2 regions of the Xanthobacter cornucopiae genome follow, and region 2 is predicted to be linked to the other one. Evidence: riboswitches for the same ligand, from Rfam matches in the RefSeq annotation. Region 2 holds a riboswitch; the other holds the start of a gene.

Region 1 (4,204 bases), 1.9 Mb from region 2:
GCAGGCCGGCGAGCCAGGCGGCATAGCGCTCCAGCGGTACAGCAAGGCCCGCCGGCGCGCCGGTGAGGCAGGCCATCAGCGCCGCGCCGTCGAAGTCGCGCGGGGTATCGTAGCCGGCCTCGGCCAGGAGATCGAGGATCCGGCAGGTGCTTTCCGGCGTGTCGAGGCCCACCGCGAAGCCGGCCCGCCCGGCGCGGGCCGGATAGTCCGGCAGCACGATGGCGAGGCGCCGGGCGCCGCGCGGCAGCCGGCGCAACCGCACCCATCCGGCGGCCTGCTCGGCCAGGGCGGCGATGCCCGCCGCATCGGGCACCTGCGTGCGGCGGGCAAAGGCGAGGGCGGGATCGGCCTCGGCCTCCTCGCGGAAGGAGAGGGGGAAGCCGGCGAGACGGCCGTCGAATTCCGGCAAGGCCACCTGCATGGCGAGGTCTGCCGCCGCCAGGCCGCGGCCGGAGGCGGCCCAGCCCGCGCGTGGCCCGCCGACCGGAATCGCCTGGAGGATGGGGCAGTCGGCGGCGTCGAGCACGAAATCCGCCCCCTGCCGCGCCGAGAAGGCGGTGGTGGAGACGATGATGTCCGGCGGACGGGCGGCGAGGCGGCGGGCCAGGGCGGCGACCGCCTCCGGGTCCTTGAGGCTGCTCAGCCCCACCACTTCCGGCGCCAGGCCGCGTGCAGCCAGGGCCTCGCTCAGGGCGGCGAGGGGCGCGGTCTCGCCCGCCAGGATGGCCGAGCGATAAGCGAGCACCAGGGCGCGCGCGGGGGTGCCCGCGGCCGCCGCGTCCGGCTCCGCCGCGTCGGTCAGCAGGCCGCCGCCGGGCGTCCAGCGGAACAGGCATGGCACCGGGCGGGGCGGCGGGGCGTCCAGCGCCACGCCGCAATGGCGGGCGAGACGGCGCAGCAGGGCGGCCATGTTGTCGGGGCCGCCGGCCTGGAAATAGGCGGCGAGCTCCCCCTGTTCGTCCGCGGCAAGGGTGCCGTGGGCGGCCAGGCGCGGGTCGGGACGGTCGTCGCCCGGCAGCACGGCGAGGGCGATGCGGTGCGCGCGGCAGCAGGCGGCAAGGCTTTCCACCCCATAGCGCCAATAGTCGAGCCCGCCGAGGCAGCGCGCCACCACCACCCGGGCCCGGGCGATGGTCTTCTCCATATAAAGGTCCACCGACAGCGGATGCCGCAGCCGCCGGAGGCTGGCGAGTCGCAGCGTGGGCAGCGCCGCCCCTTGCGCGCCATGGGCGGCGGCTGGCGCCACCTTTCGCGCGTCACGGGCGGCGGCGAGGGCCGCCCTTTGTGCGTCATGGGCGGCGGCGAGCGCCGAGAGGTCGCTGTCGGAAAAGGACAGCACCACCATGTCGCCCGGCGGCTGGGCGAGATCGACGGCGGCCTCGCCATCGTCGAGGCTCGCGCGGCTCATGGGCAACAGGTGCATGGGGCGTCAGCCGGCCAGCGCGCGGGCGACGGCGTCGCGGTCGAAGCCCTTCAGGCCGATCACCACCAGCCGGCCGTCGCGGGCCTCGCCGACCGCCCACGGGCGGTCGAAATGATGCGCGGTGCGGCGCCCGACGGCCTGCACCACCAGCCGCGACGGCTTGCCCGCGACCGGCATGAAGCCCTTGATGCGCAGCACGCCGTCGGCCTCGGTGGCGCGCGCCAGCCGGGCGGCGATGTCCTCCGGCGTGGCGGCGGGGCCGAGATGCACCACCATGCTCTCGAAATCGTCATGGTCGTGGGGCGCCTCGGCATCGTGGTGGGTGCGGCGGGCGTCGAGGTCGTCCTCGGCGGCGGCCTGAAGGCCCAGCACCAGGGCTGGTTCGGCGGTGCCGTGGGCGGTTTCCACGATCTTCACGGCGCGCGGCAGGTGGCGTGCGACCTCGGCGCGGGCGGCGGCGCGCGCGGCCGGGTCCATCAGGTCGGCCTTGTTGAGCAGCACCAGGTCGGCGCACAGGATCTGGTCCTCGAACACCTCTTCCAGCGGATTGTCGTGGTCCACCGCCGTGTCGTCGGCGCGTTGGGCGGCCAGGGCGTTCGGATCGTCGGCGAAGAAGCCGGCGGCCACCGCCGGCCCGTCCACCACCGCGATCACGCCGTCCACGGTGACGCGGGAGCGGATCTGCGGCCAGTTGAAGGCCTGCACCAGGGGCTTGGGCAGGGCCAGGCCCGAGGTCTCGATGAGAATGTGGTCGGGCGGGGTGTCGGCGCCGAGCAGGCGGTCCAGGGCGGGCACGAAATCGTCGGCCACGGTGCAGCAGATGCAGCCGTTGGGCAGCTCCACCACCCGGCCGTCGTCGCAGCCGGCGATGCCGCAGCCCTCCAGGAAGGCACCGTCGAAGCCGATATCGCCGAACTCGTTCACCAGCACGGCGATGCGCGCGCCATGGGCGTGCTGCAGCAGGTGGCGCACCAGGGTGGTCTTTCCCGCGCCGAGGAAGCCGGTAACGATGGTGCAGGGAATCCGTCCGGCAAACGCAGCCGTGGCGGCAGATGAAGTGTGGGAAACGCTGGCCATGCCCGCTCCGTCGCGCGTCCGGCCCGCGGGCCGGTTCCTTCTACGGACGGAGCGGAACCTTGAGGGGTTCCGGCACAGCGCCATCCGCTCACCCCGGCGGACGGGCCCATAGAAGTCGGGTTGACGGCAGGTCTCCTGGCTCACGGATGTCGCGCCCGTCACGGCCTTCCCGGAGAAATCCTCCAGTGGCGTGGATGCGATCGGGCAATCCGCTTACAGTTGCGGGGGCAGCTGCGGTTTTCCACCGCATTCCCTTTTCACCTCGCAGCGCGAGGCACCGTCATCTATACCGATTAGCCCTCGCCGCGCTCCGATGCAAGCGGCCCGTTTCCTGCCCCAAGGAGGCCTGCCCATGGACCCCGCCCGCGAAACCGACATCGAGGCGCGCCATCGCGAGAAGATGGCGAAGCGCAAGGCCGTGCAGGACCGGGAGGTGGCGCAAAAGACCATCGAGAAGGGGCTTCTCATGGTCCACACCGGCCCCGGCAAGGGCAAGTCCACCGCCGCCATGGGGCTGATGCTGCGGGCCCTCGGCCACGGCTGGAAGGTGGGCGTCGTGCAGTTCATCAAGGGCGCCTGGGACACCGGCGAGAGGGCCGCCTTCGATCGCTTCGGGCCGCAGATTTCCTGGCACACCATGGGCGAGGGCTTCACCTGGGAGACCCAGGACCGCGCCCGCGACATCGCCGCCGCCACCGCCGCCTTCCAGCGGGCGCAGGCGCTGATGGCCGATCCCGCAATCCACCTGCTGGTGCTGGACGAGCTCAACATCGCGCTGCGCTACGATTACCTGCCCCTCGACGCGGTGCTGGCGGCGCTCACCGGCCGGCGCGACGATCTCCATGTGGTCGTCACCGGCCGCAACGCCCGGCCGGAGCTGATCGCGGCGGCCGATCTCGTCACCGAGATGACGCTGGTGAAGCACCATTTCGCGGCCGGGGTGAAGGCCCAGCAGGGCATCGAATTCTGATGGCACGCGCGTTCATGGTGCAGGGCACCGGCTCCAACGTGGGCAAGTCACTGCTGGTGGCGGGCTTCTGCCGGCTGTTCGCGCGGCAGGGCTTGAGGGTTCGCCCGTTCAAGCCGCAGAACATGTCCAACAATGCCGCCGTCACCGCCGATGGCGGCGAGATCGGCCGCGCCCAGGCGCTGCAGGCCCGCGCCGCCGGCGTCCCGCCCTCGGTGCACATGAACCCAGTGCTGCTGAAGCCCCAGAGCGAGGTGGGCGCGCAGGTGGTGGTCCAGGGCCATGTGGTGGGCACCGCCAGGGCCAGCGTCTACCAGGCCTGGAAGGCGGGCCTCCTGGCGCGGGTCGAGGAGAGCTTCGCCCGCCTGAAGGCCGAGGCCGACCTGGTGATCGTGGAAGGCGCCGGCTCGGCGGCGGAAGTGAACCTGCGCGCCGCCGACATCGCCAACATGGGCTTCGCCCGCGCCACCGAAACCCCAGTGGTGCTGGTGGGCGACATCGACCGCGGCGGCGTCATCGCCAGCCTGGTGGGCACAAGCGCAGTGCTGGACCCGGACGACGCGGCGCTGGTCAAGGGCTTCATCGTCAACCGTTTCCGCGGCGACCCGGCGCTGTTTTCCGACGGCATGGCGACCATCGCCGCGCGCACCTCCTGGCCGGCGCTCGGCCTCGTGCCCCACTTTGCCGAGGCCGGTCGCCTGCCGGCGGAAGACATCCTGGGCCTTGCCGGCTCGGCC
Region 2 (4,204 bases):
GTGTAGTTCGCGGCCACGTTGAAGATGGTGTAGCCGGGCTGGCGCACCACGGCGAAGGTGGTGCGGTCCACGTCCCACCAGTCGGAGAGATAGACCAGCGTTGCGGTGAGGGTGAGCGGGTCCACCGGCTGCCAGTTGACCGCCACCGAGACCTTGTTGTTGGGCCGGCGCAGGGGATAGCAGGACGTGGCGTCACGCGGCTCGCAGCTCACGCCGAACGAGGCCCCCGCCGGGAAATAGCCGATGGTGCTGGTGTAGGTGTAGTCGGTGCGCACCGACAGCCGGTCGGTGAGCTTCACCGCCAGGAAGGCCTCGACGCCCTGGCTGGTGGCGCTCGACAGGTTCTCGTAATTGTAGGTGAAGCTGGCGGCGTTGTAGGTGGTGACGATCAGGTTGGTGATGTCATTGTGGAAATAGGTGGCGCCGAAGCCGACGCGTTCGTTCCACAAGGTCTGCTCGAAGCCGGCGTCCCACCCGTCGCTCTCCTCCGGCTGCAGGTCGGGGTTGCCGTAGAGGGGCGCGTAGAGCTGGTAGAGGGTCGGCGCCTTGAAGGCGGTGCCGTAGGTGGCCTTCAGCTTGGTGCCGGTTTCCGGGAACAGCAGCGCGGGGGCGAGGCGCCAGGTGGTGTGGTCGCCGAAATCGTCATTGCTGTCATAGCGCACGTTGGCGGCCATGAAGAAGCGCTCGCCCAGCGCCGACTGGAGCTGCAGGTAGCCTGCGGTGTCTCCGGTGGTGGCGTCCATGGATGACCATGCGGACGAGCTGGTCATGCCCTCGTTGTAGCGCTCCAGCCCGAGCATGACGCTTTGGCCGGGCAGGAAGGTGTAGTTGGAGCGCCAGTAATAGGTCTGCCGGTCGCCGTCATAGGCGCTGACATAGGAGGGGTAGGGACTGGCGTTGTCGTTGCTGTAGTCGATGGCGGACACGCCGAAGGTGCTCACCAGCCGGTCGTCGAGCGCCCGCCAGAGACCCTCGGCCTTGCCGATGAAATACTGGCCATAGGCGGTGTCCTGCAGCGGCGCCGGATAGCCGGTGAAGGTGGCGTAGTCGTAGAGGTCGGAGGTGTAGGCGAGCCTCGTCTCGATGTAGCGGCCCACCAGGTTCAAGGTGAAGCTGTCGCTCAGGTCGATGTCGAGGCGGCCGGAATAGGTCCAGTTGTCGCTGGCATTGGCGTTGACCGGGCTGCCGAACGGCACGATGTCGGCCGGCGTCACCGGGATCGACGTCGAGGCGAAATGGCCGACATTGAGGGCATAACCGATGGCGTTGAAGCCACCGGAGAGGCTGGCGACCTGGTTGAAGGTGCCGAGCGCGCCGGCCTCCACATAGCCGGACGCCTTGGCCGGGCCCTCGCCGCGGGCGGTGGTCATGGACACCACGCCGCCGATGGCGTCGGAGCCGTAGAGGCCGCTTTGCGGGCCGCGCAGCACCTCCATGCGGGCGAAGTCGTTGGTGTAGAGGGTGCCGAGGTTGAAGGCGCCGGCGGCGGCGGAGGGATCGCCCAGGTCGATGCCGTCCAGCAGGATCTTGGTGTGGTTGGCGTTGGTGCCGCGCATGAAGATCGCGGTGGTGCCGCCGGGCCCGCCGGTCTGCACCACATTGAGGCCGGGCGCCGATTCGAGCGCCTCGGGCACGCTGCGCCGCTGGGTCTCCTCAAGCTCCGTGGCGGTGATGACGGTGACGGAGCTGGCCACCTCCTTCTCCGGCAGGGGCGTGAGCGTGGCGCTCACCACCACGTCTGGCAGGTCGATCTGGCTGGCGTCGGCGGCCGGGGCGGCCTGCGCCGCCGGCGGCTGGGCGGTCTGGGCCAGGGCGGGAGCCGCGGCGAGCAGGGCCAGGAGGCTGGCCGAAAGGGAGAGCGGAACGCGGGGGCGACGGGTGGACGGCAAAGCGAATGGCATGCGGACCTCGGGCGGGACGCCTGTGGCACGTCACCGCGAACGAGGGATCTTCCACGTCACCGGCGCGAAGGCCGTTCCCGCAAATCATCCCGCCACCGGAACACCCCGCCCGATGAGCCCGCGTGTGACCACGGTTCGACGGCAGGTCTCCTGGCTCGCGGGTCCTTGTCCTTCGCCGCCTTCCCAGGCCCCGAGTGCCCAGTGGCGATTGGCGAGGGACTCGCCGCTTACAGTTGCGGGGGCAGCCGCGGCATGGGGCGCGCCAGGCGCCCGCACCGCATTCCCTCTTGATTCCTCTGGGAGGAATACCGTCTGGCCGCAAACTAGGCGAGCCGGCGTGGCCCCGTCAATGCCTTCCGGTTGCCCCACCTTGGTCGTCATCGGCGTTTCCCCCCCCGTGGCCGGCCGGTCTCACTGCTCGGTGAAGAAGGTCAGCAGCACCGTGTCGTCGGTGCCGGTCAGGCAGAGGAAGCGATGCACCTTGTCGCTGCGGTCGCGCTGGATATAGGCCTCGCCCATGAGCACGGAGGTGATGTGGGCTCCGCCCACCTTCATGTCGGCGGCGGCCACGGTCAGCCCGTCCATGTCGATGAAGATGTCGGCGATGGCCGGCGAGCGGGTCTTCAGGCGCGCCAGCGCATGGGCCTTGCAGGCCTCCGCCCGCCGGGCCTCGGGGGTCGGCTCGGCTGGCGGCGGCGCCGCCGCGCCGGGGGGTGGCAGCAGATCGGCCGGCGCGCTCGGCCCGGCGCCGGGCGCGGTGCCGGTCGCCGCCGGGGCCGGCACCGCGGCCAGCAGGAGAACGGCCAGCGCCAGCGGGCGCGGATCGGTGAGGCTCATGCGGGGGTCCTCTCTCGTGGCATCCGGGAGGACAACGCGGGCGCAGCCATTTGGTGCCGCACGCCGCACGCCGGTGCCAGGACCGCCCCACCGGCGACACGGCCTAAAGCAGGCTTTGGCCGGTGAGGGTGATGCAGAAGCTGTCGAGCATCATCGCCTCGTCGTCCTTGAGCACGCCGTCGGCGGCGATCACCTTGAGGCCGGCTTTCAGCAGGTCGGCGATGGCGGGCCGTTCCGCCTCCATGAGCACGTCGAGGGCGGCGTCGACGCTCTCCGCCGTGGGGCGCAGGCGGCCGAGATAGGCGGCGAGCCGCTCGCGCTCGGCACCGGTCAGGTCGAGGCCGGCGCGGCCGCAGGCGGTCTCGCAGAAGAACCGGATTTCCTCGGTCTCGGCCGCGCCCAGCTCGCCGTCCGCCAGGGCGAGGGCCAGCAGCAGCACCACGCCGGAGCGGTTGATGAGGGTGCGGATGCGGTCCCAGCGGGCTTCGGAGGGGTCCTCGCCGGGCACGATGATGGCGTCCCTGGGCCAGGTGAAGCCGAAGGTCTCGAAGAAAAAGCGGCTGAGCGGTTCGCGCCGGGTGCCGTCGAAATCGGTGACGGCGCGGATGCGGTCCACCCGGAAGGCGCGGGCGGCCTGCCGCTCGTGGCATTTGGCGACGAGGATGGGGATGCCCTCCACATTGCGCTGGATCGCCCACACCGAGATGCGGCGATGGCTGACGTGGCCGGCGTGGTCCACATAGTCGATGACGAAGGACTGGCCCTCGGCGGGGTCGTGCTCGCGCGCGTGGTCGGCGATCTCGTCGTGGGGATCGTCGGCGGGCAGGGCGATCTGCCCGGCGTTGGCATAGAGCGGCGCGCCGAGGGCGGCGACGCGGTCGATGAAGAACGACTTGAGCGAGGTGATGGCGTTCATGTGGCGGCGATCCCGGGTCGCTCCATTGGTAACCCATGCCGCGGCGCGGACAAAGGGGGAACTGTTAAGGATTCGCGCCGGCATCTGCCTATTCCCTGAGCGGCCGTCATTGGCTAAGGTCCGCCCTTCCCGCGCCGGATGGACGCATCCGCGCCGGGGCAGGGCTTGAGAAACGTGCGGGAGTGGACATGTCGGTCGCCGTGACAATCGAGGACGGGGTGGCTTCCAGGGCTGAGGCTTCGCGCCGGAGCTGGACCCGGGACGAGGCGCTTGCCCTCTATCGCGCGCCGTTCAACGACCTCCTGTTCCAGGCTCAGAGCGTCCACCGCGCCCATTTCGACCCCAATGCGGTGCAGTTGAGCCGCCTTCTGTCCATCAAGACCGGCGGCTGCCCGGAGGATTGCGGCTATTGCAGCCAGTCCGCCCGCAACGACGCCGAGCTGTCCGCCTCCAAGCTGATGGAGGTCGAGCGGGTGCTCGCCGAGGCGAAGAAGGCCCGCGACGCCGGCGCCACCCGTTATTGCATGGGCGCCGCCTGGCGCAGCCCCAA

What was found. Region 2 has a riboswitch for cobalamin ahead of V5F53_RS12700 (TonB-dependent receptor plug domain-containing protein). Riboswitches for the same ligand answer to the same signal wherever they lie in the genome.
Region 1: it holds a riboswitch for cobalamin, as region 2 does, so the genes downstream of both, cobW (cobalamin biosynthesis protein CobW) here and V5F53_RS12700 (TonB-dependent receptor plug domain-containing protein) in region 2, are expected to answer to the same signal.

Annotation. Positions count from the first base shown of each region.
Region 1 is NZ_CM195531.1:4,750,310-4,754,513, forward strand. Features, by position in the region: gene cobN (cobaltochelatase subunit CobN) at 1-1,423, opposite strand, end outside; gene cobW (cobalamin biosynthesis protein CobW) at 1,430-2,500, opposite strand; cobalamin riboswitch at 2,609-2,797, opposite strand; gene cobO (cob(I)yrinic acid a,c-diamide adenosyltransferase) at 2,853-3,470, shown strand; gene V5F53_RS20905 (cobyric acid synthase) at 3,470-4,204, shown strand, end outside.
Region 2 is NZ_CM195531.1:2,880,382-2,884,585, reverse strand. Features, by position in the region: gene V5F53_RS12700 (TonB-dependent receptor plug domain-containing protein) at 1-1,901, opposite strand, end outside; cobalamin riboswitch at 2,025-2,229, opposite strand; gene V5F53_RS12695 (hypothetical protein) at 2,313-2,738, opposite strand; gene V5F53_RS12690 (WYL domain-containing protein) at 2,842-3,654, opposite strand; gene bioB (biotin synthase BioB) at 3,843-4,204, shown strand, end outside.